2 regions of the Spirillospora sp. NPDC048819 genome follow, and region 2 is predicted to be linked to the other one. Evidence: predicted binding sites of a transcription regulator. Region 2 holds the regulator's gene; the other holds the start of a gene.
What was found. Region 2 encodes HrcA, which represses chaperone genes, less so after heat shock. Its sites were predicted from a motif close to TTGGCACTCTCNNNNNGAGAGTGCCAA; they were not measured.
Positions count from the first base shown of each region.

Region 1: a site for HrcA is predicted at 2,374-2,400, ahead of groES (co-chaperone GroES). Genes of this name have one in related genera too.

Region 1 covers NZ_JBEZGN010000001.1:40,881-45,088, forward strand. The annotation lists gene groL (chaperonin GroEL) at 232-1,857, opposite strand; gene groES (co-chaperone GroES) at 1,943-2,254, opposite strand; gene AB0C35_RS00175 (SAM-dependent methyltransferase) at 2,497-3,717, shown strand.
Region 2 covers NZ_JBEZGN010000002.1:331,039-335,246, forward strand. The annotation lists gene AB0C35_RS04625 (16S rRNA (uracil(1498)-N(3))-methyltransferase) at 1-254, opposite strand, end outside; gene dnaJ (molecular chaperone DnaJ) at 366-1,499, opposite strand; gene hrcA (heat-inducible transcriptional repressor HrcA) at 1,500-2,513, opposite strand; gene AB0C35_RS04640 (DUF3097 domain-containing protein) at 2,727-3,554, shown strand; gene hemW (radical SAM family heme chaperone HemW) at 3,571-4,208, opposite strand, start outside.

The DNA.
Region 1 (4,208 bases), on a different contig from region 2:
CGGAATGGTCACAGTGCTGGAGCAATCCTGGCGATACTACGCATCGCTGTCGGCCGACCGCGCGGAGTTCTGAAAAACATTCAGACTTTTCTCTGGAAACAGTCAGAAATAGCTCATCGAGCTACATACAGCTCATGTACCGGCAGAAGACAAGACCCCCGCCCGGACGGACGGGGGTCTGTCAGCGTTCTCCGGACGGGACGAGCCGCACGTCCGCCCGGCGGGACGACCTCAGTGGCCGTGCCCGTGACCGTGGCCGTGGCCGCCGGCGGCCTCTTCCTGCTCCTCCGGCTTGTCGACCACGAGCGCCTCGGTGGTGAGCAGCATGCCCGCGATCGAGGCGGCGTTGGTGACGGCGCTGCGCGTCACCTTCACCGGGTCGATGATGCCCTGCGCGACCATGTCGCCGTACTCGCCGGTGGCGGCGTTGTAGCCGTGGCCCGACTCCAGCGCCCGCACCTTGGAGACGACGACGTACCCCTCCTGGCCGGCGTTCTCGGAGATCCAGCGCAGCGGCTCGTCCAGCGCGCGGCGGACGGCCTCCGCGCCGGTGGCCTCGTCGCCGGACAGGCCGAGGGTGTCGAAGCCGTCCTTGGCGACGTGCACCAGCGCGCTGCCGCCGCCGGCCACCATCCCCTCCTCGATCGCCGCGCGGGTCGCCGAGATGGCGTCCTCGAGGCGGTGCTTCTTCTCCTTCAGCTCCACCTCGGTGGCGGCGCCGACGCGCAGCACGCAGACGCCGCCGGCCAGCTTGGCCAGCCGCTCCTGCAGCTTCTCGCGGTCCCAGTCGGAGTCGGAGTTCTCGATCTCCACCTTGATCTGGTTGATCCGCGCGGTGATCTCGTCCGCGGAGCCCTCGCCGTCGACGACGGTGGTGGCGTCCTTGGTGACGGTGATCCGGCGTGCGCGGCCGAGGTCCTCCAGCCCGATCGAGTCGAGCTTGAGGCCGATGGCCTCGCTGACGACCTGGCCGCCGGTCAGGGTGGCCATGTCGCCCAGCATCGCCTTGCGGCGGTCGCCGAAGCCCGGCGCCTTGACCGCGACGGACGTGAACGTCCCGCGGATCTTGTTGGCGACCAGCAGCGCCAGGGCCTCGCCCTCGACGTCCTCGGCCACCACGAGCAGCGGCTTCTTGGTCTGGGCGACCTTCTCCGCCAGCGGCAGGAACTCCTGCACGTTGGAGATCTTGCCGTCCACGATGAGCACGTAGGCGTCCTCCAGGACGGCCTCCATGCGCTCGGGGTCGGTCACCATGTGCGGCGACAGGTACCCCTTGTCGAACTGGAGGCCCTCGGTGAACTCCAGCTCCAGGCCCATCGTGTGGGCCTCTTCGACGGTGATGACACCGTCCTTGCCGACCTTCTCGAACGACTCCGCGATCAGCTCGCCGATCTGCGGGTCCTGAGCGGAGATGGTCGCCACGTGCGCGATCTCGCTCTTCTCCTCGACCTCGCGGGCCGACTTGAGGAGCTGGTCGGACACGTACTGGGCGGCCGCGTCGATACCGCGCTTGAGGGCGAGCGGCGAGGCGCCGGCCGCCACGTTGCGGGTGCCCTCGCGGACCATCGCCTGCGCGAGGACGGTCGCCGTGGTGGTGCCGTCGCCCGCGATGTCGTTGGTCTTGGTCGCCACTTCCTTGGCGAGCTGGGCCCCGAGGTTCTCGTACGGGTCCTCCAGCTCCACCTCGCGGGCGATGGTGACGCCGTCGTTGGTGATCGTCGGCGCGCCGAACTTCTTGTCGATGACGACGTTGCGGCCGCGCGGGCCGATCGTCACCTTGACGGCGTCCGCGAGAGCGTTGACGCCGCGCTCAAGAGCCCGGCGAGCGTCCTCCTCGAACTCCAGGATCTTCGCCATGCGGATACTCCTCTTTCACGCAATCCGCCCCGGCAGCCCCGCCGAAGGCGGCGCCGACCGGGGCGGGTGCATCACGTCTCGGTGATTACTTCTCGATGACCGCGAGCACGTCGCGGGCCGAGAGGACGAGGTAGTCCTCGTTGTTGTACTTGACCTCGGTGCCGCCGTACTTGCTGTAGAGCACGACCTCGCCGACCTTGACGTCGACGGGGACGCGGTCGCCCTTGTCGTCGACGCGACCCGGGCCAACGGCAAGGACGGTGCCCTCCTGGGGCTTCTCCTTGGCGGTGTCCGGAATCACCAGGCCCGACGCGGTGGTGGTCTCGGCCTCAAGCGGCTGGACGACGATACGGTCCTCAAGCGGCTTGAGAACAACCTTGGTGGCGGTCGTCACGATCTGACCTCCCCTTCGATTGGTCCTCGGCCGGCCACGGTGGACCGGCCAGCACATGTGACAGAAGAGGCGACCCTGGACCGGCCTGCCGTCGCGGGTGCCAGACCGACCTTGTCGCTGTGTTGGCACTCTAGCTAGGAGAGTGCCAGACATGGAGACTATTCCGTGCCCGGTAGCCCGTCAACACGGACACGAACGCACACGGCACCTGCCGCTCCCCGTTCACCGGAAGCTAACTTCCCTCCATGGACATCGCGTCGTTCCAAGCCTTGGGATCACCGGCTGGCCAGGCATTGCTCAGCGAGACGTCCGGTCTGGACGTGAGCGAGGACGCGCTGCTCGCGACCGCGTCCCGGCTGCGTGAACGGCACGATCCCGCACTCGTCTCGGCGGCGCTCACACAGGTGCGGCTGCGTGAACGGGCCCGCGCCAAGTTCGGCGACGACGCCCGCCGCATGTACTTCACCCAGGCGGGGTTGGAACAGTCGACCCGCGCCTGCGTGGCGTCGCATCGTGCGCGACGGTTCGCGGACCGCCTTCCCGGCGCGCGCGTGCTGGAACTGGGGTGCGGGATAGGGGCCGACCTCATCGCACGTGCACGGAAAGGGCTCACCGGAGAAGGTGTGGAGCTCGACCCGCTGACCGCTGAGGTCGCCAAGGCGAACATCCACGCCCTAGGGCTGGACGGCCTCGCCTCAGTACGCGTGGGGGACGCGACCAAAGAAAACCCGGACGGTTTCCCGGCGCTCTTCGCCGACCCAGGACGGCGTACCGCACGAGGCCGGGTCTTCGACCCCCGTTCCTACGAGCCGCCGCTCGACGACGTCCTGGATCTGGCCCGCCGGGTGCCCACCGCCTGCGTGAAGGTCGCGCCGGGCATACCGCATGAGGTCGTCCCGGACGGCGCCGAGGCAGAGTGGGTCTCTCTCGGCGGTGACGTCAAAGAAGCGGCCCTGTGGCTCGGTGCGCTCTCCGGGGACGTGGGCCGGCGAGCCACCCTGCTCTCCTCCGACCTCGATCCACAGATGTGGACGCTCACTCCCCAAGGGCATGACGACCCGGACGTGCGCCCCTGGGGCCGCTACCTGTACGAGCCTGACGGCGCCGTCATCCGCGCCCATCTCGTCGGGGAGGTCGCAGACCAGGTGGGCGGCGGACTCGCCGACCCGCACATCGCGTACGTCACGTCCGACGAGCTGCGTCCCACGCCGTTCGCTTCGGCTTACGAGGTCGAGGACGTGCTGCCGTTCTCGGTCAAGCGCCTGCGCGCGGAACTGCGCCGCCGCGGCACGGGGGTGCTCACCGTGAAGAAGCGCGGCTCGGCGGTCGACGTCGACCGCCTGCGCCGCGACCTGGGCTTCGCCGGGCGCCGCGCGGCCCGCGGCGCCCCGGGGCTGACGCTGGTGGTCACCCGTGTGGGACGCGACCCGGTCGCCCTCCTGACCCACCCCGTCCCGCGCCCCTGACCCATCTCGCCCCGGCGGCGCTGACCCGCCCGGAGCGGGGCCGGGCTCGGATCGAGTCCAAAGATCTTCCCCGCGGCGGGGCAACGCCAAGCGGGACCGGGCGACGCGCCACGGCCGTGCAAATCATCTTCGCTTTCCGGCATTGCGTTCACCATGGATTGCGGGCACCCGGCAAGGCCGCGGCGCGTGCCGCGAATCGTTGCGCCGGGAGCGGTGGCCGCGGAAACACCAAGACAGGTTCAGCGAGGGGACTCCGGCGCCCCCGAATGCGTCATCAAAATGGCCCGATTCCCGCCGGGAGGCATCACGTTCCGCGCACACGTGTCGGCCGCCGCGTATTCATCCGGCGTTCGCGAACTGCCGATGTTGGACGAGATGTACGGACAGAACACCGCGCGAACACCGCCCCGTTCACCCGCGGCCGCCGCACAGATCCCCACGATCTTGCTCGATGGGCGCGAAGCGGGAAATTGCCGTGCGCCCGACGATCA
Region 2 (4,208 bases):
AGCGCCTGGACGACCACGATGCGGGGCGACGGCGGCGGCCGCCGGTGCCGGGCCAGCACGTCCAGGGTCAGGGACGCGCGGTCCGCGGCGGTGACGACGCATTCGGCCAGCAGCCCCTCGCCGTCGGTCAGGTCGACGCGCTCACCGGGCCGCAGCCGCCGCACGGCCGCGGCGTGCCGCCCCTCGGGGCCGTCCAGGACGACGCTGCCGCGCTCCAGCGCGTCCGTCCCGGCGAGGAAGACCGGCGGGCTCACGCGCGCACTCCGTGAGGGGCTTCGCCCATGTCAGTCCCCCGACCCACGATGCTCCGAGTCATGTTCCGGATCGCCGCGGCGGCCCTCGTCGTAGGCCGCCGCCACTGCTCTTCAGTGCTGGTTGAAGACGTCCTTGAGCCGCGAGAACACGCCGCGCTGACCCGGCGCGAACTTGCCGGGCGGACGCTCCTCGCCGCGCAGCACCGCCAGGCGCCGCAGCAACTCCTCCTGCTCCTCGTCGAGCCGGTTCGGCGTCTCCACGTTCACGTGGATCATCAGGTCGCCGCGGCCGCTCTCGTTCAGGTGCCGCACACCCCGGTTGTAGAGCGTGATGACCTGCCCCGACTGCGTGCCGGGCTTGATGTCGACGCTCTCGGCGGCGTCCAGGGTCTCGATCGTGACGCTGGTGCCGAGCGCCGCCGCCGTCATCGGGATCTCGACCGTGCAGTGCAGGTCGTCGCCCTCCCGCTCGAAGATCGGGTGCGGCTTCTCCACGATCTCCAGGAACAGGTCGCCGGGCGGGCCGCCGCCGGGACCGACCTCGCCCTCGCCGGCGAGCTGGATGTGGATGCCGTTCTCCACCCCGGCCGGGATCTTGACCTTGACGGTCCGCCGGGTGCGGACCCGCCCGTCGCCCGAGCACTCGGTGCACGGGTTGCGGATCACCGAGCCGAACCCGCCGCAGGCCGGGCAGGGCCGGGCCGTCATGACCTGGCCGAGGAACGAGCGCTGCACCTGCTGCACCTCGCCGCGCCCGTGGCACGTCTCACACGTGTCCGGGTGGGTGCCGGGCGCGCAGCCCGACCCCTCGCAGGCGGCGCAGGCGACCGCGGTGTCGATGGACAGCTCGCGGGTCGTGCCGAACGCCGTCTCGCTCAGGTCGAGCTCCACCCGCAGCGTCGCGTTGCGGCCGCGCCGCGCCCGCGACCGCGGGCCCCGGGACGTCGCCGTGCCGAAGAAGGCGTCCATGATGTCGCTGAACGGGAACCCGGCACCGCCGAACCCGCCGGCGCCGCCCGCGGCCGCGGACGCGAACGGGTCCGCGCCGAGGTCGTACATCTCGCGCTTCTTCGGGTCGGAGAGCACCTCGTACGCCTGGGTGATCTCTTTGAACCTGTCCTGGGTCTCCGGATCCGGGTTGACGTCCGGGTGGAGCTCCCGCGCGAGCCGGCGATAGGCCTTCTTGACCTCGTCGGCGCTGGCGTCCCGCCGGACGCCCAGGGTCGCGTAGTAGTCGTTGGCCACTTACGACCCCGCCAGGATCTGTCCCACGTAGCGTGCCACTGCCCGTACCGCTCCCATCGTGCTGGGGTAATCCATGCGTGTAGGCCCGAGCACACCCAGCCGGGCCAGAGTGAGGTCGCCCACGCCGTAGTCGGCGGCGACGACCGAAGTCGATCGGAGCCCCAGGTCGGGGTTCTCGGTGCCGATCCGCACCGTAACTGTAGAGGAATCGCCGGTCTCGCCGAGCAGCCGCATCAAGATGACCTGCTCCTCGAGCGCGACGAGGACCTCCCGCAGGCTGGGCGAGAAGTCCACGGCGGCGAGGTTGGCCGCACCGGCGAAGACGATCTTCTCCTCATGCTTTTCGACGAGCGTCTCCAGGAGCACCGACAGCACCGCCGCCGCGAGCGGCCGGTCCGCCTGGACCACCTTCTCGGGCAGGTCCGCCACCGCCGTCGGGACGTCACCGAGGCCGAGCCCGTCCAGGCACGTGTTGAGCAACGCCCGCAGGTGCCCGATCGATTCCTCGGAGACGGTGCCGCTGGTCTCGATGACCCGCTGCTCCACCCGCCCCGTGTTCGTGATCAGGACGAGCAGCAGCCGGCCCTCGGCGACCGGCACCAGCTCGACGTGCCGCACCGACGAGCGCGTCAGCGACGGGTACTGCACGACGGCGACCTGCCGGGTGAGCTGCGCGAGCAGCCGCACCGTCCGCCCGACGACGTCGTCGAGGTCGTAGGCGCCGGACAGGAACGTCTCGATCGCGCGGCGTTCGGCGACCGACAGCGGCTTGATCGTGGACAGCCGGTCGACGAACAGCCGGTAGCCCTTGTCGGTGGGGACGCGGCCGGCACTGGTGTGCGGCTGGGCGATGTACCCCTGCTCCTCCAGCACCGCCATGTCGTTGCGGATGGTGGCGGAGGACACGCCGAGGTTGTGCCGGTCCACCAGCGTCTTGGACCCCACCGGCTCGTTGGTGGAGACATAGTCCTCGACTATGGCGCGCAGGACCGCGAGTTTACGGTCGTCCAGCACCGTGTCACCTCCTTCGTCCCCGTCCATGGGCCCCCGATCGTCCGCACCGCACTGCTGGCACTCATTGCTCCCGAGTGCCAAGTGTACGACCCGCGGGGGCACTCTGGAGTGCCCGCGCGCACCCCCGTACGGCTGCGCGATCCTACCCGTATCGGACGGCGCCGCCACGCCGAGGGACGAGGGACGACGGCGCGCGGGCGTCCCGCCGGGTTAATGTGCGGACCCGTGCGGAGTAAGAAATACGGAAACGACGTGCTGGCCGGCGACTGGCGCAGGCCCCGCAAGGGCCTGATCCCCGAGGTCCCGGCCGAGCCGGGTCTGGTCGCCGAGGACCCCGCTAGCGGATTCTGCGGCGCCGTCGTCGGCTGCGACAAGTTCGGCGTCACCCTCGAAGACCGGTTCGGCAAGCGGCGCGTGTTCCCGCTGGAGAACGCGGGCTTCCTCATCGACGGCGAGCCCGTGACGCTCGTCCGGCCGGAGGCCGCGCCCAGAGGGCCGGCCCGTTCCGCGTCGGGCTCGATCGCCGTCGAGGGGGTGCGGGCCCGGGTGGCGAAGGAGAGCCGCATCTACGTGGAGGGCGTTCACGACGCCGAGCTGGTCGAGAAGATCTGGGGCCACGACCTGCGGGTCGAGGGCGTCGTCGTGGAGTACCTCGAAGGCGTGGACGACCTGCCCGCCATCGTCGAGGAGTTCGACCCCGGTGAGGAGCGCCGCCTCGGGGTCCTCGTCGACCATCTCGTGGAGGGCTCCAAGGAGTCCCGGATCGCCGCCCGGGTCTCGTCCCCACACGTCCTGATCACCGGACACCCGTTCATCGACATCTGGGAGGCCGTCAAGCCCGCCTCCGTCGGCATCCGCGCCTGGCCGCGCATCCCGCGCGGCATCCCCTGGAAGGACGGCGTCGTCGCCGAACTCGGCTGGGGCGACGACACGGGCGCGGCCTGGAAGCGAATCCTGGGCTCGGTCAACTCCTACACGGACCTGGAACCGGCCCTCCTGGGCCGCGTGGAGGAACTCATCGACTTCGTCACGGTCCCCTAGGTCAGATCGCGGACGACTAGGTCAGATCGCGGACGACGGCGTCCCCCAGAAGCCGTCCGCGCAGAGTCAGGACCGCGCGGCCCGCCTCGTACGGGCCGGGCTCGATCAGCCCGCCGTCGACGGCCCGCCGGACGGCCTTGTCGTCCAGCAGCCCGGCGGGGCAGCCCTGGGCGAGCCGCAGTTCGAGCATGATCCGCTCGATGCGCCGGTCCTCCTCGCCCAGGACCTCCCTGGCGTGCGCCGGGGTGGCGCCCTCCGCGAGACGCGCGGCGTACGCGGCGGGATGCTTGACGTTCCACCAGCGGGTCCCGCCGACGTGGCTGTGCGCGCCGGGTCCGACGCCCCACCAGTCGGCGCCCGTCCAATAGAGCATGTTGTGCCGGCAGGCGGCGCCGGGGTCGGCGGCCCAGTTGGAGATCTCGTACCAGTGCAGGCCGTGCGCGCTCAGCATCTCGTCGGCGATCAGGTAGCGGTCGGCCATGGCGTCGTCGTCGGGCGCCGTCAGCTCCCCCCGCCTCACCTGCGCCGCAAGCCGGGTGCCCTCCTCGACGATGAGCGCGTAGGCCGACACGTGGTCGGGTTCCGCGGCGAGGGCCGACTCCAGTGAGGCCCTCCAGTCGTCGTGGGTCTCCCCCGGCGTCCCGTAGATGAGGT